3 regions of the Paenibacillus sp. SEL3 genome follow, and region 3 is predicted to be linked to each of the others. Evidence: predicted binding sites of a transcription regulator. Region 3 holds the regulator's gene; each other region holds the start of a gene.
What was found. The regulator LexA, encoded in region 3, represses DNA repair genes until DNA is damaged. The targets are predictions, from matches to a motif close to CGAACATATGTTCG.

Region 1: the regulator LexA is predicted to act here: its motif matches at 5,911-5,924, upstream of addB (helicase-exonuclease AddAB subunit AddB).
Region 2: the regulator LexA is predicted to act here: its motif matches at 8,840-8,853, upstream of recA (recombinase RecA).

What each region holds. Positions count from the first base shown of each region.
Region 1 is NZ_CM137725.1:556,953-567,827, reverse strand. Features, by position in the region: gene ACYCS5_RS02765 (site-2 protease family protein) at 1-128, shown strand, start outside; gene ACYCS5_RS02760 (16S rRNA (uracil(1498)-N(3))-methyltransferase) at 317-1,081, shown strand; gene mtaB (tRNA (N(6)-L-threonylcarbamoyladenosine(37)-C(2))-methylthiotransferase MtaB) at 1,083-2,426, shown strand; gene ACYCS5_RS02750 (NUDIX hydrolase) at 2,531-2,965, shown strand; gene ACYCS5_RS02745 (Na/Pi cotransporter family protein) at 2,955-3,977, opposite strand; gene ACYCS5_RS02740 (class I SAM-dependent rRNA methyltransferase) at 4,375-5,754, shown strand; gene addB (helicase-exonuclease AddAB subunit AddB) at 5,991-9,557, shown strand; gene addA (helicase-exonuclease AddAB subunit AddA) at 9,554-10,875, shown strand, end outside.
Region 2 is NZ_CM137725.1:5,387,653-5,398,527, forward strand. Features, by position in the region: gene yfmF (EF-P 5-aminopentanol modification-associated protein YfmF) at 1-1,087, shown strand, start outside; gene yfmH (EF-P 5-aminopentanol modification-associated protein YfmH) at 1,090-2,370, shown strand; gene ymfI (elongation factor P 5-aminopentanone reductase) at 2,391-3,158, shown strand; gene ACYCS5_RS24950 (DUF3243 domain-containing protein) at 3,261-3,515, shown strand; gene ACYCS5_RS24955 (DUF3388 domain-containing protein) at 3,743-4,516, shown strand; gene ACYCS5_RS24960 (RodZ domain-containing protein) at 4,547-5,635, shown strand; gene ACYCS5_RS24965 (hypothetical protein) at 5,720-5,884, shown strand; gene ACYCS5_RS24970 (YajQ family cyclic di-GMP-binding protein) at 6,029-6,520, shown strand; gene pgsA (CDP-diacylglycerol--glycerol-3-phosphate 3-phosphatidyltransferase) at 6,730-7,317, shown strand; gene ACYCS5_RS24980 (competence/damage-inducible protein A) at 7,413-8,681, shown strand; gene recA (recombinase RecA) at 8,923-9,984, shown strand; gene ACYCS5_RS24990 (regulatory protein RecX) at 10,180-10,875, shown strand, end outside.
Region 3 is NZ_CM137725.1:6,488,908-6,499,782, reverse strand. Features, by position in the region: partial or broken gene ACYCS5_RS29260 (NucA/NucB deoxyribonuclease domain-containing protein) at 1-268, shown strand, start outside; gene ACYCS5_RS29255 (discoidin domain-containing protein) at 439-1,242, shown strand; gene ACYCS5_RS29250 (hypothetical protein) at 1,496-2,641, shown strand; gene ACYCS5_RS29245 (hypothetical protein) at 2,656-3,045, shown strand; gene ACYCS5_RS29240 (IS3 family transposase) at 3,486-3,584, shown strand; gene ACYCS5_RS29235 (sporulation protein YjcZ) at 3,671-3,778, shown strand; gene ACYCS5_RS29230 (hypothetical protein) at 4,775-5,095, opposite strand; partial or broken gene tet (Tet(L)/Tet(K)/Tet(45) family tetracycline efflux MFS transporter) at 5,701-7,078, shown strand; gene ACYCS5_RS29220 (GNAT family N-acetyltransferase) at 7,300-7,839, opposite strand; gene ACYCS5_RS29215 (hypothetical protein) at 8,070-8,210, opposite strand; gene ACYCS5_RS29210 (hypothetical protein) at 8,251-8,415, opposite strand; gene ACYCS5_RS29205 (hypothetical protein) at 8,651-8,953, opposite strand; gene lexA (transcriptional repressor LexA) at 9,237-9,863, opposite strand; gene ACYCS5_RS29195 (LysM peptidoglycan-binding domain-containing protein) at 10,050-10,418, shown strand; gene ACYCS5_RS29190 (DUF896 domain-containing protein) at 10,527-10,733, shown strand; gene ACYCS5_RS29185 (hypothetical protein) at 10,854-10,875, shown strand, end outside.

The DNA.
Region 1 (10,875 bases), 640 kb from region 3:
TTCTGCTTATCCTGGTCATTCCACAGGTTCGAGTTGTAACGATTGAACCTCTTTACACGCTGGCCCAGATGATTTATATACAGTTTTTGCAGTTCTCTTTTTATATCACTGGATTATTCGGAGCCTAAGGGCTCCTTTTTTTACGAGAATGGTAGGTATACCTTGAATAGAAGAGTGAACAGACTGGTCATACAGGCGCAAAAGATGATATGATGTTGCTTGGTGATTTATTCGGATTTTGTACGGAACATTAGTGGATAACAGTTATTTTTAGAATGAGGATTTTTGCAAAATCCAGGAATAGGTGTGAGAGAGAATGCAGCGTTATTTTATCCCGGCAGAGCAATTTCTAGAAGATCACGTGATTGTTGCGGGTGAGGACGCGCGGCATATCGCTAAAGTCATGCGGGGCCGTAGTGGTGACAAAATTATAGTCAGTGACGGGGTATCTAGGGAAGCACTGGCTGCATTGGATACGATAGAGCAGGATAATGTTACGGCGACGATTATTGAGCCGCTGAAGATGACCTCTGAACCGCATGTGCAGGTCACCATCGCTCAGAGTCTTCCTAAAGGAGACAAGATGGAGACGGTGATGCAAAAATGTACAGAAATCGGAGCAACCGGGTTTGTACCGTTTTTGTCCGAGCGTACGGTCGTGCAGTATGATGCCAAAAAAGAAGGCAAGCGACTGGAGCGTTGGCGCAAGATTGTGAAGGAAGCGGCTGAACAAAGCCACCGTAACCGGATTCCAGAAATTAGTGCGCCCATGACGTGGAAAGAACTTCTGGCTTCTTTTGCTGGGTATGATTTGATATGTTATTGTTATGAAAAAGAGCAGGGTCAGCAGCTACGGGATGTAATCCAGCCATTGGTAGAACAATGGGCGTCGACGGACATGCCGCGTGTTCTGCTGGTGGTAGGCCCGGAAGGCGGCTTTACTGAAGCGGAAAGCCTGGAGGCCGAGCAGGCTGGGGCCCAGTCTACAGGACTGGGAAGACGTATTTTGCGTGCTGAGACCGCAGGAATGGCTGCATTGGCTTGCATTTTATATGAGACAGGAGAAATGGGAGGGGTTTAATATGCCGTCAGTGGCATTTTACACATTGGGCTGTAAGGTAAACTTTTATGATACAGAAGCGATCTGGCAGCTATTTAAAAATGAAGGTTATGAACAGGTGGACTTTGATGAGCAGACTGCTGACGTCTATCTTATTAATACATGTACCGTTACGAATACCGGCGATAAAAAGAGTCGTCAGATCATTCGCCGTGCGATTCGCCGAAATCCAGATGCCATAGTGGCAGTAACGGGCTGTTACGCCCAGACTTCTCCTGCCGAAATTATGGATATTCCTGGCGTTGATCTCGTTATCGGGACTCAGGATCGGGACAAAATCATTCCGTTCGTGCAGGAAATTCAAGGGACGCGTCAACCGGTGAACGCCGTGCGCAATATTATGAAAACGCGTGTATTTGAGGAAATGGATGTGCCTGATTTTGCTAATCATACTCGGGCCTTTTTGAAAATTCAGGATGGGTGCAATAACTTCTGTACCTTCTGCATCATTCCGTGGTCGCGGGGGCTATCCCGCAGTCGTGACGCTGCGAGCATTATTGCACAGGCGCGCCAACTGGTACACGCAGGCTACAAGGAAATTGTACTCACAGGTATCCATACTGGCGGTTATGGTGATGACATGGATAATTATGATCTATCTGATCTGCTGTGGGATCTGGAGAAGGTGGAAGGGCTGGAGCGTATCCGCATCAGTTCGATTGAAGCCAGCCAGATTGATGAAAAAATGCTTGATGTACTGAACCGTTCCACCAAGCTGGTTCGTCATTTTCACATACCGCTTCAGGCGGGGGACGACACTGTATTGAAACGGATGCGTCGTAAGTACACCACAGAAGAGTTTTATAACAAAATGCTTATGATACGCAAAGCAATGCCCGATGTTGCGATTACAACGGACGTAATTGTCGGCTTCCCTGGGGAGACGGATGAAATGTTCCGCAATGGCTATGAGCTGATGAAAAAAATCGGTTTTTCAGAAATGCATGTGTTTCCGTACTCCAAGCGTAGTGGAACTCCTGCGGCGCGTATGGAGGATCAGGTGGACGAAGACGTGAAAAATGCACGAGTGCATGAGCTGATACAACTGTCAGAGCAAATGCAACTGGCGTATGCTGAGAGGTTTGTAGGTCAGGTGCTGGAGGTCATTCCGGAAGTTGCGCCGAAAGGGACCGAAGATAGCGGCATACTCCATGGATATAGTGACAATTATATTCAACTGGCGTTTGAAGGTACTGAGGATCTGGTTGGCAAGGTATGCCGCGTGAAGCTAACGAAGGCAGGCATTAATGAAAGTGAAGGCCAATTGGTTCGCGTACTGGAGAATGGGCTGCAAACAGCTCTGTAAGAACAAAAAAAGCCTGAAAAGGCAATAGAGATGGCAAACAAGGATTTCGCCTTTCCTTACAGAGAGGACGGAATCCTTGTTGCGCAAGGAAGGGAGATTACAGGATGGCAGCAAAAAAGGAAATTTCCGCAGGCGGTGTTGTGTTTCGCAAACAGGGGGAGCAGCTTGAAATTCAGCTCATTACTGACCGATATGGCAAGGTATCCTTGGCTAAAGGAAAAATGGAGTTGGGAGAAACAATCGAACAGACGGCTTTACGTGAAATTCGCGAGGAAACAGGGTTGAACGGGCGGATTATCCAGCATGTAGATATGATTGCTTATACGTATCAGCATCCGGAATTTGGGGAAGTGGATAAAGAAGTACACTATTATCTTGTAGAGGCACTAGATGGGGATTTACAGGCACAAATCGAAGAAATTAAGGGAGTTGCATGGCATAAGCCTGAGGAAGCATGGCTTCTCCAGCGCCAGGGCGGATATGACAATAATGATGTCATTTTGAGCAAGGCGCTGTCCATGCTAGGAATTAACGTTTGATTCTGTGGGGAGATATACGATCCTCTAAACGAGTCCATACAGGTAGGTAGCACAGAGGCAAGACCAGTAGAGAGCTAATGACGTTAAACAGGGTTTGGGCATGGGCTACCTTGGCTCCGGGCTCGGTAGATATCCAGGCGGCGGCCATTTCTAGCCCAGGGATCAACGGCATAAAGAGCAAGGCTCCGCCTACGTTCAGCAGCACATGGGACCAGGCTACAAATTTGCCGGACACGCTGCCGCCAACAGCGGCAATCAGGGCGGTCACGCAGGTGCCTACATTGGAGCCGATGACGATGGCGATCCCTACATCGGCTGGCAAGGCACCCGCAGCGGCAAGGCTGATCGCCATGCCAATAACGGCTGCGCTACTGTGAACCAGTGCGGTCAGGCAGGCACCCGCAGCGAAGGCCCACCACATGTTGGCCGCAGCGTGATCAAGAAACCAGCGGAATAGTCCGGCCTGCTCAATCCATGGGCCGACCGTTTGCATTACGCGGATACCTGCCAGAATCAGCGAAAATCCAGCAAATACGAGGCTGATATATTGTACAGCCTGCGGACGGCTAAGCCCATTGGAGCCGGGTGAAACTCCGGCAGACGCGTACTGGCGAACGGAGACGGATTCTCCCCACAGTACGGCGGCGCTCCAGCAGAGCAGTGAGCCGCAGAGCAGCGGAACAGCCAGCTTGCCAAGCTGGAGCCCCATCAGCTCGGTGGTGAGACAGGTACCGATATTGGTGCCGAGAATGATGCCGAGCGTGCGGCCATAGGTCAACAGCCCGGCGTTGACCAGTCCGATCGTCAGCACCGTTACAGCGGTGCTGCTTTGCAACAGGGCGGTAATGCCTGAGCTGAACAGCATGCCCCGCCAAGGGGAAACTGTGGCGCGATTCAGCCAGCGGGTCAGGAAGGGCCCGGCCAAATGCCGGAGGGCTGCTTCCATCAGCTTCATCCCGCCCAAAAAAATAAACAGCCCGCCGCACAGCGGGAGTATAACATGTATAAACACGGGCATAGCCCCCTTTTCTAGGTGAAAATACTTATGTAAACAGCCTATGATCTGTCGAGGACAGCCATGACAAGCATGGCTGAGCTTTTTTTTACGGAGCGATAATTTTGTAGTATCTTCGCAAGCTTTAAAAGCGTGACGTCGATATACAGGCGGGCAGTAGCGAAGCGGATCATTTGAATCTGGAGAAGCGAGAGCGTTCGCCTGAAAGCTTTCCAAAGGAAAGCTGCTTCGGAAGTATAAACCTAGGGGGATTCTTACCATTAAAATCATTTATAAAATCCAAAGAATCCCCGTGCAACAGCGATCGTAAGATCAAATGATCCGCGGAGCCGCGCCCCATCGAACACCGCACTTTTAAGGACTTTGAGTAACTTAAGAATAGGAGTGAAGGATTTTGCCTTCAGTAATATTAGAACGCAGCCGTAAAAAAAGGCTGGAGCACGCACACCCTTGGGTGTTTAAAAACGAAATAGCCAAGATCGAAGGGGAGCCAGAGGCAGGCGATTTGGTCAGTATCGTTAACCATCAGGGGCGTTATTTGGCGTCAGGCTACTATAATCCAGCTTCACAAATTACAGTGCGTGTGATGTCCTACGAGCCGCTAGAAGCAATGGATCAAAACTTTTTTGCCCAACGCTTTCGCAAATGCCTGGAGCACCGCGAACGTTTTGTGACCGGGGGAGACGCTTATCGGTTGGTGTACGGTGAGGCTGATTTTTTGCCTGGACTGATTGTAGACCGTTTTGGTGATGTGTTGGTTGTGCAGCTGTTAACGCTTGGCATGGATCGGCGCAGGGAAGAAATCAGGGATGCGCTCGTTGAAGTATTGGGTCCTGTTGGTATATATGAGCGCAGTGATGTATCCATCCGAGAGCTGGAAGGATTGAAACAAACGAAGGGTCCTTTGTACGGTGATTGCCCGCGTCATGTAGTGGTGACGGAAAATGGCCTGCACATCAAGGTTGATATCGTAGAGGGCCAGAAGACGGGTTATTTCTTTGACCAGCGTGAAAATCGTGCGGCCATAGCACCGTTGATGACAGGTTGGGGAGCACGTAGTGGAATTACGCTACAAGAAGTTGCTACAGACTCAGGGGACGCTACCACAACGGTCATGAAGCCAGTGAATAAAAGTGGTAAGGTTGTTGAATTCCCATTCTGGGACGGCGCAACCGTATTGGAATGTTTTTCACATACGGGAAGCTTTACGCTCAATGCCTGTAAATATGGTGCTAAAAAAGTAACTTGTCTTGATATTTCTGAGCATGCGATTGAAAGTGCGCGGGACAATGTCAAGCTGAACGGTTTTGAGGAACGCGTCGAGTTTGTCGTCGACGATGCTTTTCAATATTTGCGTAATCAGGTGAAAGGTGTAGAGGAACGCAATGCACGAGCCGGGGGCAAAGGAGATACGTCTAAGCCGCTGACAGCGGGTGGCGGACGCACCTTTGACGTGGTCATTCTTGATCCGCCAGCCTTTGCCAAAACGAAGAACGCTGTCAAAGGGGCTACACGTGGATATAAAGATATCAACCTGCACGGGATGAAGCTCGTTAATGAGGGCGGCTATCTGGTGACAGCGAGTTGCTCGTTCCACATGCGGCCGGAGTTGTTTTTGGACACCATTAAGGAAGCAGCGGCAGATGCCGGCAAAATCCTTCGTCTGGTAGACTGGAGAGCAGCTGGTAAGGACCATCCTCAAATTTTGGGTGTGGAGGAAGGCCATTACTTGAAATTCGCCATCTTTGAGGTGCGCAGCCGGACACAGTTGTAGTTTCATACAAAGTCAAAGTCAATCGCCCTTTTGGTGATTAAATAGGTAAAATAAACTCGTTTTAGGTATAAATCAGTCCTGTAGAGAAGGCGTGCACCAAGCCATTCTGCGGGACTGATTTATTTTTTAGAGGGAGAAAGAATTGCTACAACATGGCAAACGTACGTTCTTTTCTCTCTTGCCTGATATGCTATACTGTTTAATAGAATGTTGTTCGTTGGAAAGGAGGCCGCATCATGTCGGTCCGTTTGTTGATTGGCCGCTCTGGGAGTGGTAAAAGTACGTTAATCCGCAATGAAATGACGTCTATGTTACGCGAGGAGCCGCTAGGTAAGCCTATGCTGTTACTTGTACCGGAGCAATCGTCATTTGCTTCTGAGCATGCGTTACTTACAGAAGCCGGAAACGGTATTCAGGGGTCGGTGCGCGCCCAAGTGATGGGATTTCACCGTCTTGCCTATTTAGTTATGCAGGAAACTGGGGGTTCAGCGCTGGTGCCTGTAACGGAAGAAGGCAAGAAGATGCTTTTATATAAAATTATTCGTCGTCGCAAGGATGAACTGAATTTGTTTAAGGATTCGGGAGACCAGCTCGGCTTTGTGGATCGGTTGAATACATTGTTTACGGAGCTAAAGCAGTATGGAAATGATACTCGGTCTGTACCCGAGCAACTGGAGCGAATGAACGCTGCAGGAGAGTCAACTCCGATTTTGCGCGGCAAGCTCAAAGATATCAGTCTAATCTATGAGGATTTTGAACGAGAGCTGACGCTTAAATATATCGATGGTGAAGATACGCTGCGCATGCTGGCAGAACAGATTGCTGAGTCTTCCCTTGTGCGTGGGGCAGATATTTGGATGGATGGCTACCGTAGGTTTACACCACATGAATATAAGGTTGTGGAGCAGCTTATGCTGCATGCCTCTTCATTGACGGTGGCGCTGACTTGCAACCGCAGCTACGAGAACGGACAGCTTCCGCATGAGCTGGATTTGTTTCATCCTTCGGCGGCTACGTATGTAAAGCTCAAAGGAATGGCAGACGAGCTAATGATAGAGACGCAGACACAATTACTTCGCCCTGATCCGCCGCCGAGATTTAAGGAGCGTCCGGCGTTGGCGTATTTGGAGGCTAACTTTGAATATCGTACAGGGTTACGGAATCAGGAACAACGGATGCGGCTGCAGCAGCTACGAGAGCAGTGGACAGAAGAACAGCCGGAAGGCATAAAACTGTATGCTGCAGCGAATCGCCGCGCTGAGTTGGAAGGGGCTGTACGCGAAATGCGTCGTTTAGCCCGAGATGAGGGCGCGCGTTATCGGGAGATGGCCTTGTTTGTGCGTCATATTGAAGATTATGAGTCATGGGTGGAACCGATATTCAAACAATATGAGGTTCCAGTATTTCTGGATCAGCGGAGAAGTGTATTGCATCATCCCTTAGTGGAATTGATTCGGGCTTCACTGGATATCGTGCAGCGACGCTGGCGATATGAGGATGTATTCCGTGCGGTCAAAACAGATCTTCTCCTGCCGCTGGATGGTCGGGTGAGCCGCGAGGAGATGGATCGTCTGGAAAACTATGTACTGGCCTGCGGAATACAAGGTAGCCGTTGGACAGACGGTCGCCCGTGGCAGGCTGTGCCCAGCTTGTCACTGGAGCTGGAGGAGCAGGAACGGAACCGTAGGCGGGATGAAACGTTGGATTTGATGGAGCTGTGTCGGGATGTAATCGTGACGCCTTTACGTGCGTTTGAGAAACGTGTGGGCAAGGCACGAACTGCACTTGAGAAGTGTGAAGCGGTATATCTGTTACTGGAGGATGCAGAAATTGGCCACAAGCTGGACGCCTTCATTCATCAGGCAGAGGAAGCAGGAAATCCTGAGCAGGCCAAGGAGCATCGTCAGGTATGGGATGCAGTGCTTGAACTACTGGATCAAATCGTCGAAATGATGGGTGACGAGAGGCTGGATACCTCTTTGTTTGCGGGTGTGCTGGAAACGGGATTGGCTGAATTCCGTATGGGACTTGTTCCGCCAGCTCTGGATCAGGTTCTAGTCGGAAACACGGATCGTACACGTGTGACCGGTATTCAACATGCTTTTGTGCTAGGTATGAACGAAGGTGTGATGCCGGCTGTGTTCCATGAGGACGGTGTGCTGAATGAGCAGGAGCGTACGGCATTAAACGAACGAGGCGTAGAGCTGGCGCCGGATATGACAAGACGTCTGCTGGACGAACGTTTTCTCGCTTATACGGCCCTTACTTCAGCCGGTAGAAGCCTGTGGATGAGCTATGCCGTGACTGATGAAGAAGGCAAGTCATTGTTGCCGTCTGAGTTAGTACGATATGTGCGGCAATTGTTTCCTAGTCTGGACGAACGCCCACTGGCTGGATACCCTTTGCCTGGGGATGCTTGGACGACGCAATGGGAGTATGCTTCTCATCCGTCCGAGGCTTTGCCGCAGCTTATTGCGCAATTACGACAATGGCGACGTGGCGGTGACATTTTATCTCCTTGGTGGGAGGTATATAACTGGTATGCCAGCCAGCAAGGGCGTGAGAAGGACAAGCTGCGTCAGCTGTTGACCTCACTTTTTTACGAGAATCATGCCGAAATGCAGAAGGAAACGAGCCGTCGTCTGTACGGCAGCAAGCTGCGTACCAGCGTATCTCGTATGGAACGTTTTGTGGCATGTCCATTTTCGCACTTTGCCTCTCATGGTCTTCGTTTGAAGGAACGTCAAATGTATCGCCTGAAGGCCCCGGATATCGGACAATTATTCCATGCAGCGCTTGGAGAGATGGCGATCAATCTGCGTAATCGCAATGTCAGCTGGGGCAGTCTCAGCACGGAGGAATGCCGCCAAGAGGCGGAAAGTACAGTGGAGCGTTTGGCTCCTCGTCTGCAAGGCGAAATTTTAATGAGCTCCAAGCGGTATGGCTACATTTTACGTAAATTGAAAGACATCGTGAGCCGTGCTTCGTTGATCTTAGGTGAACATGCGCGAAGAGGTAGCTTTGAGCCGATTGGGCTGGAGTTGGACTTTGGGCCGGGTCAGCAGCTTCCTCCATTAAGCTTCCAGTTAGATAACGGTGTTGTGATGGAAATTGTCGGACGGATTGACCGTGTGGATGTGGCAGAGGGAGAAAAAGGTTTACTTTTGCGTGTCATCGATTACAAATCCAGCCAAAAGGATCTCAAGCTGCATGAAGTGTACTATGGCTTGTCTCTGCAAATGCTCACGTACCTGGACGTGCTGCTGAATGCGGCGGAGGAATGGTTGGGCGAGACAGCTTATCCAGCGGGTACCCTATATTTTCACGTCCACAATCCGATGTTACAGTCGCCTAACGGTCTTAGCGCAGAACAGGCCCGTCAGGAGCTTTTGAAACGTTTTAAGATGAAAGGATTATTGCTTGCGGATCGGGATGTAGTTGGGCAGATGGATACATCATTGGACAAGGGATATTCTTCTATTTTACCTGTTGCAGTGAAAGCAGACGGTAGTTTTTATAGCAGTGCCTCGGTTGCTTCGCCGGAACAGTGGGACAGCCTGCTAGCTTCGGTGCGTAATAATATTCGGACGATTGGTACACGGATGACAGAGGGCGATGTGGCCATTGAACCGTATCGTATCCAGCAAGAGACGGCATGTACCTTCTGCTCTTTTAAGCCTGTTTGTCAATTTGACGACAGTCTGGAGGGCAGTGGCTACAATCAATGGGGTAAACCCGGTAAGGATCAGATTTGGAATCTGCTGGGTCATACACAGGAAGGGAAAGGAGGAATGGACCAATGATAGGCATGTCAAACATTAAGGGTTTACCGAAGCCGGAAGGCAGTATGTGGAGCGATGACCAGTGGCGTGCCATTTCGGAATCTGGTAACAACATGCTGGTTGCGGCAGCGGCGGGGTCTGGTAAAACAGCGGTGCTTGTAGAGCGTATTATTCGTAAAATTGTCGATCCCCAGCTTGGCTTCAGTGTGGATCGGTTACTGGTAGCGACCTTTACGAAGGCAGCCGCCGCCGAAATGCGTCAACGGATACGCGAAGCGTTGGAACGTGTATTGGAGCAGGAACCGGAAAGTGAACATGTACGCCGTCAGCTATCGTTGCTGAATCGGGCCTCGATTACGACGCTTCACTCATTTTGTATGGAGGTCATCCGCAGGCATTATCAGGCCATTCCCCTTGATCCTGGTTTTCGGATTATGAATGAGCATGAGACAGAATTGCTGCGCCAGGAGCTTCTAGAAGAACTGTTTGAGGAGAAATATGAGGCTCATGATGAAGGCAGTACATTCCGCAGACTAGTCGACTGGTTTAGTGGAGAACGCACCGATGATGCGATGTATGTGCTTGTTCAGCGGCTGTATGATTTTTCTCAAAGTCATCCTTGGCCGGAGCATTGGCTGCGGGAGACAGCAACTGCATTTCGTGTGCAGGATGTAGCGGCTCTCGGAGAGACGCCTTGGGTTCGCAGCATTTTGGCGGATGCTGCACTTTCATTGCGCGGAGCAGCGAGCTTGCTGGAACAGGCGCATGAAACTGCTATGCAGCCCGGCGGTCCTGCACCTTATACAGTGACGCTGCAAGAGGATACGGCGATGGTGAAGGGAATGCTGCAGGAATTGGAGACACAGCCGTGGGCATCTCTATATGATCATTTTCAGACAGCTGCCTTCGGTAAGCTCAAGCCGGTCAAAAAAGATCAGACTGAGCCTGCATTGCAGGAACGGGTTAAGACGCTGCGCGAAGCAGCCAAAAAAATGATTACAGATATGAAGGCTTCCCTGTTTGGCAGGAGAGCAGAAGCCTATTGGGAGGAGCTGCACGCCGCAGCTCCGTTGATGAACGAACTGGTAGAAACCGTGCTTGTATTCGGGGAACGTTTTCAACAGCACAAGCAGTCAAAAGGGTTGGTGGATTTCGGGGATTTGGAACATTATTGTCTGAAAATATTACGACATCCCGATTCTACTCCGTACAGGCTACTACCTTCCGATGCTGCGCTCGAATACAAGGCGCAATTCGACGAGGTGCTGCTAGATGAATATCAGGATACGAATACCGTACAGGAAGATATCGTTAGGCTGGTATCACGGGAGGAACCGGG
Region 2 (10,875 bases), 1.1 Mb from region 3:
CAGAGAACAGTTAGAGCAATTGTATGGCGCAGGTTTCGGATTCGATGTGTATAAACGTGGAGATTATCAGATCGTGCAATTTCGCATGGATACGATTAATGACAGCTTTGTAAACAGTCCGGATAGTTTGCTGGATCGTTCGTTTGCTTTCCTTGGAGAAGTGCTGACGAAGCCTGCATTGGAAAATGATGCATTTCAAACTGGATACGTTCAGCAGGAACGAGAAAATGTGCGCAAGAAGCTGGAATCTATAGTTAACGATAAAATACGTTATGCTGGTGAGCGCTGCATGGAGGAAATGTGCAAAGATGAGCCTTATCGTCTGCACCCTCTTGGTCAACGATCTGATCTGGACAGTATAGATGCACAGAGCTTGTATGAGGCTTATGGAGAATGGCTGAATCATGCCAGCATGGATTTATACGTTGTGGGAGATACGACGCTAGAAGAAGTTGAGAAGTTTGTTGATCGCTATTTTCAATTGAACCGTTCAGCGGAAGCAGGGTATGTTCCGGAACAGCCCAAGTCGGTAGAGCGTGATGTTCAAACTGTTGTAGAGCGTCTTGATGTGAACCAGGGCAAGCTCAACATGGGATTGCGGACCCCTATTACGTATGGTGACGATCGCTATGCATCCGCTCTGATGTACAATGGCATTCTGGGCGGGTATCCGCATTCAAAGCTGTTCGTTAATGTAAGGGAAAAGGAAAGTTTGGCGTATTACGCTTCATCGCGATATGACGGGCATAAAGGGATTGGTACGATTCAATCTGGTATTGAAATTCCTAATTATGAAAAAGCGGTTACTATTATCCGCAAGCAACTGGAAGATACGCAAAACGGAGCGATTACTGAGCTGGAAATGACCCAAACGCAGGCGATGATTCGCAACTTGCTGAAGGAGATGCAGGATTCCGCTTTTGAGATGATCGCCTATGATTTTAACAGACAGCTTTCCGGTAAAGAGCGGACGGTAGATGAGCTGCTGAGTCAGGTGGAGGCAGTCAAGGTGCAGGATGTTCAGGATGCCGCCCGGACGTTCCGACTGGACACTATTTATTTCTTGAGAGACCAGAAAGGGGAATAACGGTGGAGCATATACCTTATGAGCATTTGCAGGAAACGCTGTACTATGAAGTAATGGATAACGGCTTACACGTTTATGTGTTGCCCAAACCGGGTTTTCAGAAGACGTACGCCACATTTGCGACTAAATACGGCTCGGTTGATAATCATTTCCGCGTAGAAGGTCAACAGCCCGTAAAGGTGCCGGATGGCATAGCCCATTTTTTGGAGCATAAAATGTTTGAAGAGCCTGAAGGAGATATTTTTGCTACCTTTTCCTCTAATGGTGCATCGGCGAACGCATTTACGAGCTTTGATCAAACCGTATATCTGTTTTCGGCAACTGAGCGTATTCAAGAAAATTTGACCACGCTGGTCAATTTTGTTCAACATCCTTACTTTACAGATGAAAATGTAGAGAAGGAAAAAGGCATTATTGGCCAGGAAATCAATATGTATGAAGATAACCCCGATTGGCGGAGTTACTTTGGTCTGATCGAGGCGTTGTACAAGGTCCATCCGGTGCATATTGATATCGCAGGTACGATTCAATCCATCAGTACGATTACAAAGGAAACGCTGTACAGTTGCTATGAAGCTTTCTACCACCCAAGCAATATGATTCTTTTTGTAGTGGGAGGAGTGGATCCAGCTGAAGTAATAGAGCTGGTACGTAACAATCAGGCCAAAAAGGACTATAAGCCGCAGGGAGAGATTGAGCGGATTTTCGACGATGAACCCACTACAGTTGCAGAACCACGTCGTGAGGTGAAGCTGGCCGTTTCTCTGCCAAAGCTACTGTTTGGATTCAAGGAGGCTGAAGTAGGCTTAACGGGTGAAGAATTGCTTCGTCATGATCTGGAAACCAAGCTGATGCTTGATCTCCTATTTGGTTCCAGTACACAACTGTATCAAAAGCTCTACGATGAGGATCTGATTTCGGACAGTTTTGGCCATGAGTACAATAGTACGCAGCAATATGCATTTTCCGCAATCGGTGGAGATACCAAAGACCCGGATCGGCTGTTGGCGAGAATACGTGAAGAGGTGGAGTCCATCCAGAAGCAGGGCTTCGCAGCAGAACATTTTGAACGGGCACGCAAAAAGAAAATCGGTGGTTATCTGCGTACACTCAATTCACCAGAAAATATTGCGCATGAATTTACAAGACATCGCTTCCGGGGCAGTGATTTTTTCCAACTGCTTCCGATTTATGAAAGTATTACGCTTGAGGATGTAAATCGCCGTCTGAAAGACCATATCCAGTGGGATCAACTCGCAATATCACTAGTGGTGAGTCCGTAATGTCCAGGGAGAGGGAAACGATGACCACTGAGGGCGGAGAATTAAAAGCGATTGGCGATACAACTGTGCTGATTACAGGAGCGAGTGGCGGAATTGGTGCGGCTATTGCTGAGCGTTTTGCAGCTGTAGGGATGAATGTGGTCATTCACTACATGAAGTCCCATGAAAAAGCAAATGAAGTTGCCCGTCGTTGCATGGTTTATTCAGGCAAGGTAATGACCGTGTCAGCGGATCTGCGGAGCAAGGAGCAGATCGAACGCATGCGGGAAAAGCTGGATAATCACGGGATGAAGCCGGATATTCTTGTGAACAACGCCGGATTATCTCATTATGGGCTGTTGACAGATGTTTCGGAAGAGGAATGGGACGAAGTGATGGCAGTCAATGTTAAGGGAACCTTTCTGTGTACGCAGGTTTTTATGCCACATATGATTTCCCAACGCTATGGCCGCATTGTGAATGTTTCCTCCGTGTGGGGGATATGTGGGGCTTCGTGCGAGGTGTTGTATTCCACCACGAAGGGAGGCATTAACGCTTTCACTAAAGCGCTGGCTCAAGAAGTAGCACCTTCCGGGGTGACAGTGAATGCAGTAGCTCCAGGTGCAGTGAATACGTCGATGCTGGATCATTTAGATGAAGGCGAAATTACCAGTTTGGAAGAAGAAATTCCTGCCGGACGATTGGCTCGACCTGATGAGATATCATCCCTGGTTTATTTTCTTGCGCTTCCTGAGTCAGGTTATATTAATGGCCAGGTCATAAGTCCTAACGGAGGATGGGTGACTTAAGGGAAATAGCGCTTGGAGGAATCCACCAGTATAGTAAGCGTCTGAGAAGAGCATATTACAACTGTTGATTTTAAATCTGAATCATCTAAGGAGGATTTAAGTATGTCAACAGTTGTTCAGAATTTTGATGTTTGGAAAAAGTTCCTCGGTCAGCGTGTAGAGCAAGCGGAGAAGCTGGGAATCAGCCAAGATACCATTTCAGAGCTTGCTTATGAAATCGGTGATTTTCTGGATGAGAAGGTCGATCCAGCCAACCACTCCAACCGCGCATTGAAAGAACTGTGGGGAGTTGCCGATGAGGACGAGCGTCACACCATCGCCCGGCTAATGGTTAAATTGGCCAAGAGCAACGCATAAGTAAGAACCAACATGAAAAGCTCCCTTTTGGGGGCTTTTCTGTAATGGTTACAGAGCTGTTCTTGTAATTCCATTGTAATTTATATATCATAAACGTGATTGAGGCTTACAACACAATGCAGCCTATCAAATTTCAATAATTGGTTTTGTCGAAAGATGTTATTTTATGATACAATAATGCTTTGATTTGGAGTTGTTGACGGTTTGAATGTGAATGAGGTGCTAACGTGACGGAAGAAACGAAACAGTGGTACATGGAGTACAAGATACATAAAAATCGACCCGGACTGCTGGGAGACATTGCTTCCATGCTTGGTATTCTGGGGGTTAATATACTGACGATCAACGGTGTTGAAGGTGAAAGACGGGGGATGTTGCTTGAAACAGACGATGATGAGAAGATACGTATTCTCGGAGACACGTTAAAAAAAGCGAGCAACATTACAGTCACGGCCTTACGTGCTCCGAGACTGGTTGATATATTGGCAGTAAGACATGGCCGGTACATCGATCGGGATTCGGATGATCGTAAAACATTTCGCTTTACACGCGATGAGCTTGGGTTGCTGGTCGATTTTTTGGGTGAAGTATTAAAGAGGGACGGCAATCAGGTAATCGGTCTTCGCGGGATGCCACGTGTGGGCAAAACGGAATCCATTATTGCCAGTAGTGTATGCGCAATGAAGCGTTGGACTTTTGTATCTTCGACGCTACTACGACAGACGGTACGCAGTCAGCTCTCTGAAGAAGAAATGAACCCAAACAATGTGTTTATTATTGATGGTATTGTGAGTACAATTCGGTCAAATGAAAGACATTATCACCTGCTTCAGGAAATTATGAGCATGCCAAGTACTAAAGTGATTGAGCATCCTGATGTATTTGTACGTGAGTCGGGATACAGCTTTGACGATTTCAATATCATTATTGAACTTCGCAATAATCCGGCTGAGGAAATTATTTATGATACCTTTACAGCCAGTTATACAGAAGATCTTTAAATAAGCGTAATTACACAAGGAGATGATGACATGTCAGAACTGGGTCAGCAATTAAAGGAGGCCCGGCTGCAAAAAGGATTGAGCCTTGACGATGTTCAGGAAATGACGAAGATACGCAAACGTTATCTGGAAGCCATTGAGACGGGCGATTACAAAGTGCTGCCGGGAAGCTTTTATGTCAGAGCTTTTATTAAAACATACGCTGAAACGGTCGGGTTGAATCCTGATGAGATTCTGGAAGGGCATCAAAGCAATGTGCCTGAACCTGAACCGGAAGCAGTCATGGAGCCTGTTACACAGAAACGCTCCAGCCGTCCCGCCACGATTGGTAATCTTAAATGGTTGCCTACAGCGTTAATGTGGCTTTTTCTAGTTCTCATTGTTGGGGTTATTTATGCTTATTGGGTGAGCAACAACCATTCAACTCCAAAAACAGCAGAAAACACAACACCGATTACTACACCAAGTACAACACCAAGTACAACACCAAGTACAACACCAAACACGTCTACTCCTGATACCACTACGACACAGCCGAACAATGGTCAAACGACGGCTCCAAATGGTGCTGGTGGGCAGACTCCTGGTGCGGGGCAAACCGGGCAAACTCAGCCAAATGGTACGGGGAATACGGATGCTACTACTCCAAATACTGGACAACAGCCGGATACGACTACTCCACAACAAGGTGTAACTGTGGCACAGGACGGCAAGCAAGGCAAGACGACGATTTTTAAAGTTTCCAGTGCAACGGGAGCCACAGCCAAGGTTGATATTAAAGCTACGGGTGAAAGCTGGCTTGAAGTGTACAAGGGAGAAAATTCCCGTGGAGAAAAGCTGAGTTATGGTATGACTAAAAGTGGAGATGCCATGTCTTTCGATATTGGTCCAGAAGGTTTATATATCAAATCAGGGCGGTCTTCTGCCACAGATATTTCCGTAGCAGGTCAACCGATAACAGATAATAAATCGACTACTCGTGTACTGATACAGCAAGGAGAAGCCTCTTCGACCGGAACGAATGCAGGGGTGACGGGTTTACCTGCAGATTCTACGACAGGTAGCAGTACGGATTCAGCACAAAGTGGTACAGATTCTACAACTACTAATGGTGAATAAACGCCTTGGTGCGAGGAAATACTAATGACTGTAATTCCTGGAAAGGCAGTCATTTCATTTTCCGCAAAGTGAGGTGTATACGTTATGACCGTCAGCTGGATTGTGACTGGGCTCGGTATAATTGTCAGTTTACTGGGCTATTATCTGACACCGAATGCATGGGGCTATGGCATACTGGGCTTTGGTCTTGCTCACATTGTGCTTGGACTTTTGGATATGTTCCGAACTCCAACACGAAGCCATAATTAGATATTTTGACCGTAAATGAAATAAAGGCGTTTTTGTCAGGAAAACTGGCAAGAACGCCTTTTTAGTCAACCGATTATTGGATTTTTGTAAATGACTAGCCTATAATTAGATATTGAACTTTGTTGTGGAAAGGAAAGTGAAACGATGGCTTCAGAAAATTCATTTGATATCGTCTCCAAAATGGATATGCAGGAGTTAACAAATGCGGTTCATCAGACGGAGCGTGAAATTGAAACACGATTTGATTTCAAGGATAGCAAAAGTAGCCTCAAGCTTGAGAAAGAAGCTCTTACGATTGCATCGGAAGACGAATACAAGCTGAATGCGGTGATTGATATTTTGCAGTCTAAAATGGCTAAACGAGGTCTGTCCCTCAAAAATGTGGAGTATGGCAAATTGGAACCCGCTTCTCTAGGTTCAGTGCGTCAGCGTCTTTCGCTGAAGCAGGGAATTGATCAGGATAATGCCAAGAAAATTAACATTCTTATTCGGGACTCCAAGCTAAAAGTTAAAAGTCAGATTCAAGGTGATCAAATCCGGGTGACCGGGAAAAACAGGGATGATTTACAGGCGATCATTCAATTGCTACGTAAAGCTGATTTGCCATTGGAGCTTCAATTTACAAACATGAAATAAAGACGTTTTCCCTCATATATTTTGCAGGAAAAACGTTGCTTGATGTGCGGCAGGTTATTTTGACATGCGTTTTGCGCCATATTATACTTGTAACGAAAATGCAGACAATTCAGGTGTATAGCGCTCGCCGAAAGCGATTTACATAGGGTTGAATTTAATCCGAAAACTGCCATTTGTAATCAAGTACGATAATCAGGGGAGAGTGTGTTGTGAATTTACCCAACAGAATTACAATAACGCGGATTTGCCTTATCCCGGTGATGATGCTGGCTTTGCTGGTGGACTTTGATTTTTATCCGCCACCGATTGAGATCGGAGCTTTCAAGCTGCCGTATAATCAGCTGATTGCGGCTATCATTTTCCTTGTAGCAGCCAGCACGGACGGTCTTGACGGGTATTTGGCACGTAAAAATAATATGGTCACCAATTTGGGCAAGCTGTTGGACCCCCTTGCTGATAAGCTTTTGGTAACCGCCATTTTGGTTTCCTTGGTAGAAATGGGGAAAATTGATTCGTGGATTGTTGTTGTGATTGTTAGCCGTGAGTTTGCGGTTACGGGGCTGCGTCAGATTGCCTTGCTGGATGGGTCTGTGGTTGCTGCAAGCAATTGGGGCAAATTAAAGACGATCATTCAGATTGTTGCTATAGTAGCGCTGCTCATTAATAATTTCCCGTTTGTTTTTCTTGGTATACCGTTTGATTTAATAGCGATATGGGCAGCGGTGTTGATCACCATTTATTCGGGTATTGATTATTTCGTGAAAAATATCCATTTGCTGAGCTCCTCCAAGGTTTAACAGTATAAATTTTATGGAAACAGCAATAGGGACTAAACTTATTGCTGTTTCTTTATATAATTCCCATCATATTCGCAGTACAGGAGGAAGAATTGATGAAAGCTGAAATAATTGCGGTAGGAACAGAGTTATTGCTTGGACAAATAGTGAATACAAATGCTCAATATTTGTCACAAGAGTTGGCTACAATTGGAATCGATGTATATTTTCAGACTGTGGTTGGCGATAACATAGATCGGCTTCAGGAAGCCATAAGAATTGCTCAGAAGCGTGCGGATATTATTTTATTTTCTGGCGGTCTGGGACCGACCCAGGATGATTTGACGAAAGATGCGATAGCGTCTGTATTGGGGCGAAAATTGCACATAGATCGTCTTGCAATGGACAAGCTAGATCAATTTTTTCGTAACCGTGGGGTAGAAATGACCGAAAATAACCGCCGGCAGGCGCTTTCTATTGAAGGTGCTACTCCGCTTGAAAATGAGACAGGGCTAGCTGTGGGCGACGCAATTGCACAGGATGGTAAATTTTATGTAGTTTTGCCTGGACCTCCTAAGGAACTCAAACCGATGTTTGCAAACCAGGCCAAACCTTGGTTGCTTCAGCAGGCATTGAGCGGTGAGGAAATGCCAATTTATTCAAAAATGCTAAAATTTGCAGGGATTGGTGAGTCAGCTCTTGAAACCCGTTTGTTAGATCTGATCCAATCCCAGACAGACCCCACGATTGCTCCTTATGCCAAGGAAGGGGAAGTCACGATCCGTATATCCACCAAGGCGGCCAGCGAAAGTGAAGCATTGATTAAGCTGACGGCTACGGAAGTAGAAATTCAGCAGCGTCTTTCGGAATTTATGTATGCAAGCGAAGATGTTACGCTGGAGAAGGTTATCGTAGATCTAATGGCCAATCGCGGACTCACTGTGAGTGCGGCAGAAAGCTGTACAGGTGGAATGCTGATGGAACACCTCACTTCTATACCTGGCAGTGCTACTATGTTTCAAGGTGGCATCGTGTGCTATTCCAATGAAATGAAGATGAAATTACTCAACGTGCCTTGTGATTATTTGGAAGGGGATCAAGCGCCAGGTGCAGTGAGTAAGGAAGTGGCCCTTGTGCTTGCAGAGCAGGCGAGAATGATCATGGACAGCGATTTTGGACTTTCAGTTACTGGTGTAGCCGGGCCTGGGTATTCCGAACGGAAGCCAGTCGGTCTAGTGTATATTGGCATTGCTGAACGCGACAAGGAAACGGAAGTACATGAACTGAGATTGAGTGGTAACCGCGAAACAATCCGACTGCGATCAGTCAAAGCGATTCTGTACAGATTGTGGCGCAGGCTGGTAGAGAACGAGAAACTCTCTTAATCATTTATGTACAGTGTGGGTCGTAGAGTTGTTTTAGATAGATATTCATGATATAATCACCTTATCGGAAGAACCGTTGCAAAGCCTTTTGCCAGCGGTTCTTTTTTTGTTTTAAGAGACAGGTGTAATTACAGAAGAGAGCTGTGTGAATAAAAAAACGAATGTATGTTCGAAAAAATGCTTGGCAAGCGTGTCAAAACAAGGTATTATTAAAGTACAAACAATGAAGGATGTGAGTTTATTGTCAGATCGTCGTGCTGCGCTGGATATGGCGCTCCGTCAAATAGAAAAGCAATTTGGTAAAGGTTCCATTATGAAGTTGGGTGAGTCTACCCACATGCAAGTGGAAACGATCCCCAGTGGTTCGATTGCTTTGGATATTGCGTTAGGAACGGGCGGCTTTCCAAGAGGCCGGGTTATTGAAATATACGGACCGGAATCATCCGGTAAAACGACAGTAGCTCTTCACGCTATCGCAGAGGTGCAAAAAACAGGCGGACAAGCCGCCTTTATCGACGCCGAGCATGCGCTTGATCCGTCGTATGCAAGCAAGCTGGGTGTCAATATTGATGAGTTGTTACTATCGCAACCAGATACAGGAGAGCAGGCGCTTGAGATTGCCGAAGCCCTTGTACGTAGTGGAGCAGTAGACATTGTAGTTGTTGACTCCGTAGCGGCACTTGTGCCGAAGGCAGAGATTGAAGGCGAAATGGGAGATTCCCATGTCGGTCTTCAAGCACGTCTGATGTCGCAGGCATTGCGTAAGCTGTCTGGAGCCATTAACAAATCGAAAACTATTGCTATTTTTATTAACCAGCTACGTGAAAAAGTAGGTGTTATGTTCGGTAACCCTGAAACAACACCAGGTGGACGTGCCTTGAAGTTTTACTCTACGGTACGTTTGGATGTTCGTCGTATTGAAAGTTTAAAAATGGGTAACGACATTGTGGGTAACCGCACACGTATTAAAGTCGTGAAGAATAAAGTTGCCCCTCCATTCCGTCAGGCTGAAGTGGACATTATGTACGGTGAGGGCATTTCCAAAGAAGGTAGCTTGATCGATATCGGTACGGAGCATGACATTGTCGACAAGAGCGGAGCTTGGTATTCCTACGAAGGTGAGCGCCTTGGTCAGGGACGTGAGAATGCGAAGCAATTTTTGAAGGAAAATCCGAACATTGCTAGTACGATCGAGCAAAAAATTCGGGTGGCCAGCAATTTGATTACGACGGTTGCTCCGCCTACAGAAGAAGAGTTGGCACAGCAAGCCAAGGAAGAACAGGAATTGTTGGAGCTTGAATAAAGCTTGGTGAATCCTGATTTGTGAACTGGAGCCAGGGTTATGGCCAATCCGGTTGAATAGCATGATTCTGATGCCCTGCACAGTTGTGCAGGGCATTTTTGCATCAATTAAAGCTACTTTGTCAGCGGAATCTAACTTTTGCGTTGCAGTTGTCCAAAAGGCTGCTTTCGTGAATTTTAAAGTGAGGGAAATATATTGCAGTTGGACGATGAAGATGAATATTCTGCGGAAGCTAATAAGCAACAAGAGATTTCTCTTTTTCCAGATCATGAGGAATTGATGATTACTAGGGTAGAGCAGGGACAGGGACGCAAACGTGGACGCTATATCATTCATTTTGGCCCGTATTCACTGTCTGTATTAGAAGATGTAATGATCAAGTATAATATGTTCAAAGGAACGTCATTCGTCAAAAAGGAACTGGAAGATATTGTTCTGGCAGATGAAAAGCAACAGGCCTATGTACTCGCGCTTCGATATTTGGGGCGAAAGCCTCGCACACGTCAGGAAATTGCCCAGCGTTTGGTGCAAAAAGAACTGGATCAGTCTGTTATTGACGAAGTAATGGTCCGACTGGAAAGGGAGCAACTCGTGGATGATGATTTGTACGCCCGCCAATGGGCAAGGCAGCGTATAACTAGCCAACGTAAGGGGAAGATGTGGGTTAGGCAAGAACTCCGTCAGAAAGGCATCTCTAAAGCCTCTATTGGGGAAGCGTTAGGTGAAATCACCGATAATGAGGAGTGGGAGAGTGCTTTGACGGTCGGACGTAAGAAATGGAATCAGGTACGTGGTGATATAACGGAGAAAAAAAGGAAAACCTACCCTTTTCTCATGAGACGCGGATATTCGGGGGATATGACACGCCGAGTGGTCAATCATCTCACTGCG
Region 3 (10,875 bases):
TTAGAGATGCAATAGCAGCTGGACATTCTGCTGTATGTACGATTGACCGTGATGGAACTGAAGAAAACAGAAGGGAGTCGCTCAAAGGCTATCCGACTAAAAAAGGATATGATCGCGACGAGTGGCCAATGGCAATGTGTGGAGAGGTGGCGTAGGTGCTGATATCAGATACATAACCCCTAGTGATAACCGGGGAGCAGGATCATGGGTAAGTCATCAGTTAGAAAAGTATGCTGATGGAATCAAAGTGAGGTTTATCGTGAAATAAAAACAAGGACTCAACCAGTATAGAAGCTGGAATGAGTCCTTTTTAATACCCAATAAAAAATAAATATGCAAAAATATAGAACATATTTATAGATAAGCAAGTTTATGTTTAGACACATTTCCTCAATTAAATTATTCTTAGTTCTATCAAACATATTGGAGGATCATTTAATGAAGAAAGCATGTATAACGATTTTATTTTTAGTTCTTTTATCTTTACCCTTATCGAATGTTTTTGCGGCTGAAGCAGAGTATTCAGAAAATCTGGTTCCGCATATGACAACTAACATTTTGCCATCTGGAGTAGCAAGCGCAAGTAATGAATATTCATATGCATATGAGGCGTTTAACAAGGAATTTGCGACAATTGCTAGTGCATGGACATCAAGTACAACTTCTGCTTGGTTAAGATATGATTTTCCTAAAGCCGAAGTTATTGAGCAATATGTTATATATCCACAGACAACGGCAACTGATCGTGCCCCTAAAGACTGGACTTTCGAAGGCTCAAATGATGGGGTTACTTGGAACGTGCTAGACACTCAGTCAAATATCAGTGGATGGGTAGATAGTACTCCAAAAAAATTCGCTTTCTCTAATTCTAATTCATACAAGGATTATAGAATTAATATTACAGGTAATAATGGAAGTCAGTATCTAGCTCTTAGCGAATTGGAGATGATGTCTAAAGTATCAAGTTCCACTCCTAACCCAGGAACAGAGGAACCGACTCCAAACGGGGATCGTGCAATTCTGGTAGTTACCATGACAACTGGTTTGGAAAAGGAATTCGACCTAAGCATGAAAGAAGTCAATGACTTTATTGCCTGGTACGAAAGCAAGCAGGCTGGTTCTGGATCAGCATCATATGCTATCAATAAGCACGATAACAATAAAGGCCCATTCAGTAGCCGTAAGGATTACATGCTATATGATCGTATCCTAACGTTTGAAGTAAGTGAATACTCTAAATAAATAAAAAGCTCTGCTAACCTTAATTGGTCGGCAGAGCTTTTAACGTTTCTAACAGGTTCGTGTTAGGCTGAATTATATTTCGTTTTAGCTTCTTCATATAATTTGCCGAGGTTACGAAACTCAATTGATGTCCTTTATCACGTTGAAAATATGTTTACTATTTAATATTTTTCGTATATATTAATATTTGGAAATTAGTCTTCATAAATTTTTCCTGCAAAACCAGATTAATTTAACAAAGGAGATTATTTTAATGAGTATTTCATTAAGAATAGAACGCAAATCCGGTGGTGAGCCAATTGAGTTTGTAAAAGGTGAAATCACTGGCTTTACTTATAAGAATAATAGTTCCATAAACCTTTCAGCTAAGTCTCCAAACTTGGCTCATTCGCTACATATTCGAAGCAAAATTCCGCTTCATTCGCTTCCTTCAGTTATAGACAATGCGGATAATTCCAACATGCTGTATACATGGGCAAATACAGAATATAAACCTGATAGTGAGGATTACTATCGCAAATGTAATATCCAAATCGTTAGAAATGAAAACACAATCCGAGATATTACGTTTACACACGCTTATGTAGTAAAGTATCAAGAACAGATTGATACCAGCAAAGAGATCCTTGAGTTTGAACTTGTTCTAAAACAAAAAGAAGATCAATTGGGAAGAATTCAATACAGTCCTCAGTTAGAACCTAAGGAAACAAGAGAAAAGGATCAGTCTGATGTCTCGCAAAAAGTACTGGAAGGTGCATATAGTAAGAATATGTTAGTGTATGCAGGAAATATTACTTTTCCGTTTGAAAATCCTATGGTAGAACTAGAAAAGACTTGGGTACGAGGCGTAGAGAAGGTAAAAGATTCGACAGATACTGTAATACATTATCCTGATCGTAAAGCATTTACATTAGTAGCTGTTCCTATAGCTCGAAAGAAGTACGGAGACATCACAGCCAATTTACTTCAACATTCACTTGATTACAAACCAGGACATTTACACTTTAACGAGTGGTCGTATGAGGCGCAGCAAATTAAAAAATCCAAAGAACATAATATGTATGTAATTGATAAAGCAGTACAAAAAGCTAACGACAAAAAAGTTAAAAGTTTTTCAAGTGATGGGTCTATTGCAATTGAAAGTGACAGAGATTTGTATAACGCTTTTCACAAAATGAAGTACAAAATAGATGGAACATATGTAAAAGGACAATGGGAAATTACTACAATATATTATGATAAATATAATTTTGAATATAATTTTAAACAAATGTTTACTGGGGACAACAAACTCGGTTGGGCTGCGGCCAATCTAACAAATTTAATGGAATCATGGGGAACACTCAATGAGTATACATCTTATGTTACAGTAACTGATACAAAAAAGGCTTGGAAGTGAGGTGTGAATTGCAGATGAAACGCAGATACAAGATTTACATCTTGATCTCTCTACTAGTTATAACTACTACTATAATTTTTCTAGCGAATTCTGGAGACGATACGATAAGGAAGTACCCATATGGCAAAGATACGTTAGAGTTTTTTGGAGATGGGACTTTTCAGATTTACAGGGGAGGAGGATCGGGTGATCCTCCAATACTATACACTCATCAAATTGAAGCTCCTAATTCAGTGATTGATAACGTTCTGTCTTATAAAATAGAAAAAAATATCGTATATGTGGTTGGTGAAAATGGCTTCATTAAATTGGATTCAAGTACCAACACATACGAACAAAAGAAACTGATTTCTGACTTTACTTCCAAAGATAGAGATATATTTAATGAATTAATGGAAAAATAGAAGCTATCATAAGTAAATGTGGTAGCAAGGGAGCTTTAACTTGTTCACAAAGGTTAACTTAACATGCGCTTTAGTTGAGCTATTGTTATGTAAGTATTTTAAATTTATAAAGAATGGTTACCACCAGTGGTGATATTATGATTATTAAAATTGAAGGTTTCTTTTTTCAGAATTTGATTACTGGTCCCCTATGCACACAAGAAGAACTATATCAAAAGTATATACAAGCAAAAATGCTGAGTCTTAATATTAGAGATTTACCTGATATATTTTGTCGACTTCATAATTTGATCGATTACGTTTTGAAGATGACACAGAGGTTGGTTTCGTGATTGATACAGATACGGACAGGATATATAGACCGATATATTGATGTTTAAAGCGATGTATTCGAAAGATATCTTCCCATCTCCTTTAATTACAAGTAATGAAGGACTCACATAACTGGCTACTATATTCGATTTTATAATCAAAGTCGATCACAACGAAAGTTAAATAAGTTGCCTCCGAAAGAATACCGAAAGCAGCTTATAGTCTAGTGTTATTTTTATTTACCTGCTTGCCCTATCATAGAACGTATTTAAACATATATTAAGGTAACGACAAATAAAGGAGGTTAAAAGAGATCGGTGCCTATGAAAATACAGGTGGCGGCGGTGTATGGACTTCTACAGCGGCAATTTTAGTGCTCTTTATTCTCTTAGTTATCATCACTAAATCACTTTGGGTTTAGTTTGTAAAAAGAACTGTTGGAAAATATCACTTCACTCATGGATATTCAATAGTTGAGCCCATTGAGCGCATAAGCTATTTGGCAATAGCCACCGTATTCGCTTCTCTTTCGGCAAGTACTTGGTGGATTCCTGCCATAATAGTTTTGCGCTTATTGTATTTCATTTTATCTTTTCAGTAGCGAGTCAAAACCACTGCTGGCTTATCAGGCTTCTGTTAGATAAAATTCTCAAAGAGGTGGTAGGATGAAGGTTGAAGTAAACAAATGTAATTGAAGCATCAAAAAACCAATATATCTAAAGAGTAATGTTACTATTACCACAGTAGGTAAGGGGGCACAGTGCTGCAAATTGATGCAAACTAGGGATAATGGTGCTTTAACTTCGAACAATTCAAACCGGGCATTGAATGTAATTATTTAAAATTTAACAGTGGATGGTGAAGCAGCAACCGAGCCTGATAAAGCACCTAGTTATGATATAATTGCAAATTATGGTATTCCGTTGGAAGGTAGTAGCTATGTGAACGATAAGGTACTCTTTGAGAAAGAACATAGAGATTAAAATACAAATATGGGGCTCCATATAAAAGGATTTTCCGACGTAACGGTACAGAATAGTGAATTTCACGACAACGGTGGGGGTTCTAAAAAATCTAGCCAAAGCCCATACATGTATTGTGACGATACGTGAGCTTTAGCTTTACTAATTGCCCAAAAAGCACCAATAGCTCGCAATAATGACCTTGCCAGTACGAAATCACAACTAATACTTATGGAGAAGTTAGTACCTAGCGTGTGAAAGTTAAGACTATGAAACTGCTATTAACGGTCGGCAAACCACTTGACGACGATTGATCCACGCCGGATCGTAGCCTTTTCCACTGCTCTAAAGTCGGCTTGATTCCAAAAGTGTATTTAAGTAAGTGAATACTCTAAATAAATCGAAAAGCTCTGTTACCCTAATTGGTCGGCAGAGCTTTTAACTGTTCACGGTTTTTAAAATATATCCAGGTATTCTTTCTGGAATTTGATGAAATCTTGCACACTGTCGTGATAGGTAAATCTACCGCCATTTTTATCAATAATCCAGTTGATATTCTCGTCATTTAACAAGATTCCATACATGCAGTGATGAAGCAGTTCAATTTGCTTTTCATCCCTAATTCGGATCAAATGTTTTTCTTGTTCGATAATGAGGTACCATTTCGTTTCTGTTTCATCTACATCCGCATCCACATACAGTATTGATACCGACAAGGGGAATGGCCAGTCAAACCATTGTCCTCGCTTGTCTTCTCTATAACCTTCAAATGCCATGGTTATTCCCTCCTACTTGGATAATTTCCTGATTAGTTTAAATGTATCTAACGTGCTGCGATTGTACGCTTAATTAGGTTCTTGTCTTATCCTACTGGCACAGGAATATCGCCCCCATATTCTTCTCCTTGGCTTCACGTACACCATCATAAACATCTGTAAAAGTTCAGTGTCACTTTGGCAACCGTCTAATTCCGCTATTGTTGCACAATAGTTGTATCCGCTTTTATCGTTCATTGTTCTGATCTGTACAGTATACGGAAAACGACAGGTAATAAAGAAGCTGAACGCTTTGTTACCCGATATCAAAACGCTATTACCAATACTGTACAATTATTCTACTGAGCAATGACGTGGTCCAACATGAAGGACTGGAGATAAGAACAGGTAGCAGTGTAATGGACATAAAGGCGCGTCTGCTGGTTTTGGAAGAGGGGACCACAAGAGCGATATACGCTCTATATTGTAATCATAGGGGGCTGGGATGGTGACCAAAAGATCATTACATTTTCTCGTATGGAAATAGGCGCTGTATTAAACCTCCAATGATATGGAGCAAGGATACACTCATGTCTTGAATGTATCTTATTTCTGGAGGGTCAAAAGTGAAAACCCCTTATTCACAGTCCGTTTTGAGCTATAACCAAATTTTAATGTGGCTTTGTGTTCTTTCGTTTTTTAGTGTGTTAAATGAAATGGTTCTTAATATCTCTTTACCTGATATTGCTGATGAATTCAATAAGACACCAGCCATTACAAATTGGGTGAATACTGTCTTTATGCTAAGTTTTTCTATAGGAACAGCTATATACGGAAAGTTATCTGATCAGTTAGGTATTAAAAGGTTGCTCCTGTTTGGAATCATAGTGAATTGCATAGGATCATTAATTGGATTTGTGGGACATACTTTTTTTCCAACACTTATCTTGGGACGATTTATACAAGGGATTGGTGCAGCTGCATTTCCTTCACTTGTGATGGTCGTAGTTGCTCGCTATATCCCAAAAGAAAACAGGGGAAAGGCAATATGGCCTCATCGGGTCTATCGTAGCAATGGGTGAAGGGATAGGACCGGCTATTGGTGGGGTGATTGCTCATTATATTCATTGGTCTTATTTACTGCTTCTTCCTGTTTTAACGTTTGTGACTGTTCCCTTCCTGATAAAATTATTGAAAAAGGAAGTCATTTCAAAGGGCTCGTTTGACATTGCAGGAATCGTGCTTATATCTCTAGGTATTGTATTGTTTATGTTGTATACAACTTCTTACAGAATTTCTTTTCTGGTGATAAGTGTTCTATTTTTCTTGATCTTTTTAAAACATATCAGACAAGTAACCAATCCTTTTGTTGATTCTTCATTGGGGGAAAATACTGCATTTATGATAGGAATCCTTTGTGGGGGGCTTATGTTTGGTACCGTAGCTGGATTTGTTTCTATGGTCCCTTATATGATGAAAGACGTTCACCACTTAAGTACCGCAATGATTGGCAGTGGAATTATTTTTCCTGGAACGATGAGTGTTATTTTCTTTGGTTTTCTTGGAGGAGCACTTGTTGATAAGAAAGGTTCCTTACATGTGCTAGCAGTCGGCGTTGCATTTCTTGCCGTCAGTTTTTTGGTAGCTGCTTTCTTTATTGAAATGACACCTTGGCTGATGTCTATTATTCTAGTCTTTGTTTTCGGTGGTCTTTCTTTTATTAAAACAGTAATATCCACTATTGTTTCAAGTAGTTTAAAACAAGAAGAAGCTGGCGCAGGAATGAGCTTACTTAATTTTATAAGCTTTTTATCAGAAGGAACGGGGATTTCAGTTGTAGGAGGCTTATTGTCAATACGTCTTATTCATCAAAAATTTATACCAATCATTAATTTTCCATCTGCTTATTTATATAGCAATATGTTATTGATTTTTTCAGTGGTCATTATAATTAGCGGGATTTTATCTGTTATTGTATATAAACGTTCAGTTTCAGATTCCTGATAAGAGCAAAAAAGGATTACATGCTGAAAATGATCTCATCCTCACGTTTGAAGTAAGTGAATACTCTAAAAATAAATCAAAAGCTCTGCTAACCTTAATTGGTCGGCAGAGTTTTGTGTGCTGATCAGTTTGATTTTACTAGATACGGGAAAAGTAGCAATGCAAAGTGTGCGTACAAGATGGTATTGTTTTTAAATTCGGCCTTATTACAGAAGGATAGGCTAATTTGAATACTTAAACTTATAATACCAAAAAATCGCTTTCTCATGGGCTGTGGAAAAGTTAGAATATAGCATAGTATCAACTCCGCCGATTACAAAGTTATTTTTAGCATAGAATCGACAAGCTAAAATATTCACATCCTGTGTTTCAAGCATAAGGCCAACAAGATTATTCTGCTTAGCCCACTCGGTTGCTTTACTCAATAAGGCTGCTCCGATTCCCTTGTGTCTCCAGTCTTTAGCGACGGCAATATCCTCAATTAGAGCATAGCCATTCCAATAAGTACAAAGTTTAATTTTCCCAACACAGTCGTTCTCATCATAATATAAAAAAATAGATTTTCCTTGTTCATTAATATAACTGATATCGACGTCATCATCCTCATACTGTTTAAAATATGGTTCGGGAAAACTTTCTTCTATATATGACCAAATGTTGTTCTCGTATTTAGGTATAATTTTTCCTGACACAATAAAGCCGTTATTCTCATTTGACTTTTTAAAATCCCCCATATATGAAAGTGACATTTTAATTATCATGGCTTGTCTCCTCCTGGTTTAATTTCTCTATGCACATTATTCTAAAAGAGAACACGTTTTCCTGTCTGTTAGATTTATAAAAAGTGTAAAATGGTAGCGACTGTTCAACTATGTGTGATATTTTAGATCCCCCTCCGCTTGCTTAAATGATTCATAGCAGTAGTTAGGTGTGCTATTTAACACAAAAAAAGCAGGAAGAATTCCTCCCGCTTTTTGCATGGAAACAATTATTAACGTCTGCGTTGTCTATCGTTTACGCTAAACAAATTAACAGCCAGTGCGTTACCTCTTGCACGCGCAGTGGCTCTTTGATTGGAACGGATGTTCAATCTTCTTCTTCTTAAATCACGTCTGCAATGTCTTCTGCTCATAATATCACCTCCCTTCAAGAAATGAAGGTGCGGTTGAATCTTAGTGGCGTTTATGCTTACGCTTGGAAATTTTGATATTCAAGGCATTGGTTGCTAGTGCATTTCCGCTTCCTGTTTTAGCAGCTGCGGCTTGAAAGACTTTAACGACCAGATATCTGTTTTTCCCGATGCGATGCTTATACGTTTTAACTCTATTTCTGATCATCTGCATATCTCCTTTGCTTAGTTCTGCTATATATATATGTCAATTGTGATAGTAATGTATCAGCATAAATCTATTAGAAGCAAAAAGAAGCTAGTACCTATATCCCTAAAGGTTAACAAAAAAACTCATGCGAACCTGTCTTCGCCTTTTCAACTTTACGTTGCAGGAGATGTTACAGGCAGGTCGGCATGAGTCTAATGTGTAGAATAAAGATAATATGCAGTTTGTATGAAAATTATTTACTATTAAGGGTGTTAAGTTTTTTTTCGTAGTACGCCTCTTGGGCAAGAATATGATTCAGTTGTTCTGAGAGCTGTTTATATTCTTGGCTGGCCTCTGGGTAATTATTTCTTTCGGAAATTACAGCTTCAAGTTGCTTTTCTAAATACCTGAAATGGATGAGTATTTGTATGTACTGAATACGATCGTAGGTTGTTATGTGTGATTTCTCTTCTGCATACAAATGATCCATTGTTGGAACTGCACAGCTTACGACGATAAATATCATAACAAACGCTGAAATTATTATTTTTTTCATTTAATTCCTCCTACAGAGCTATGAGTAATTAATATACCATATTTAGCTAAAAGAAAGAAAGATCTATTAGTTTTGCCCACAACAGTATAGCTGTTCAAGATCAGTGGGGGATTATTTGAGACGATGAGGCTGATTTTATAGTAGATACAATAGGAATAGGTTGCTAAAAGGAAAGAATAGTTGTGAGATACATAGTAAGCATAATAACAATACAAAACCGGCTTGCCCTAGGCAGCCGGTTTTGTATTAGGGGATAGAATAACGGGGAAGGAAGAACGAGAAATCAGTGGAAGTCCCGGAAGAGTCCTACAACTTTGCCCAAAATACTGACGTGTGTCAGACGAAGCGGTTCAAAGGCTGGATTTTCAGGTTGAAGCCGGATATGATCTTTTTCTTTGTAGAAGGTTTTAACTGTAGCTTCGTCTTCATCTGTCATAGCTACAACAATATCGCCATTATCAGCGGTCTGCTGCTGACGTACGATTACATAGTCTCCGTTAGCAATCCCAGCCTCAATCATGCTTTCGCCTACAACAGATAACATGAATATTTTATCCTCACCAACAAAGTGTTGGGGAAGAGGAAAGTAATCTTCAATATTTTCTGTCGCCGTAATAGGAAGACCAGCGGTTACTTTGCCGACGACGGGGACACGACTAATGGAGTAATTAATCAAGTTGCTGTTATCCGATTCGTCTTGACCGAGTAACTCAATAGCCCGTGGTTTTGTAGGATCGCGGCGAATGAGTCCTTTTTTCTCTAAACGATCCAAATGACCGTGAACCGTAGAACTGGAGGCCAATCCGACAGCCTCGCCTATTTCGCGTACAGAAGGGGGGTATCCCTTTAGACGCACTTCATTGCGGATAAATTCAAGAATGGCCTGCTGGCGGCTCGAAATCTTAGACATACCGTATCAACCCCATTTAGTAACGTTTGGGAAAATTATAGCATAGAACCTCCGTTCGTACAAACATAAGTTCTAAATAATCCCTAAAAAAATTGCGAACTTTTGTTCTCTTTTCTATTGAACAAAACAAACGTTCGTGTTATATTGTGAAAACATAAGAACAAACGTTTGGAGGACACAACCATGATGAAATATAGCACCTATCAAAGTATTTTTCCAATGAATATAGAAAATTTACAGGAGACCCGAAAAGAGGGTAGGGCGCGTTTTATGCAGATTATTACCCATACTCTTTTACTTAAGCTTCTTATTATAGTGATTGTTGCTTGGATTGCAGGAGCAGGTGTACTTACGGTTTTCGCGGCTCCTTCAGCTTCCAAGGAAGAAGTGACTAAACTGACAGTACAACCTGGGGATACGTTGTGGCAGATTGCCGCGAATCATAAACCGGAACGAATGGATACACGAGTATATATAGAAGGAATTGTGCGGATTAACGGTTTAGAGGATCGGGGAGTGCAGGCAGGTCAGGTACTCAAGCTTCCTGACTTATGATCTATAGACTATTAGAGCTTGTCAGGGAGCGTAATGCGGGAGCCTTGACAAGCTCTTTTCTACATGTCAAAGTGTATTATATCTTTGCTTTTTTGGAGGGGACACAATTTGGATATAGACAGCTTGGTACAGCGCATTAATGAATTAGCGCGCAAAGCAAAATCCGAGGGATTAACAGAAGAGGAAACCACAGAACGTGCCAATCTTCGGGAAATTTATTTAGGTAACATTCGTCGTAATTTTCGGCAGCAGCTAGAAACGATTGAATTTGTGGACGATGATACATCGAAGGGAAATGACGGGCTGAAGCATTAATGTTGTTAAAGCGCCCAAGCCTGCAATTTGCCTTTTGTTTTAGGTACCTCTCATGGTATCTATATAGATCAGCTTTGAGGCAATTGTTTTAATGTAATATATCTGGGAAGGAATTGAGAGATGGCCCGATCATTTGAAAGAA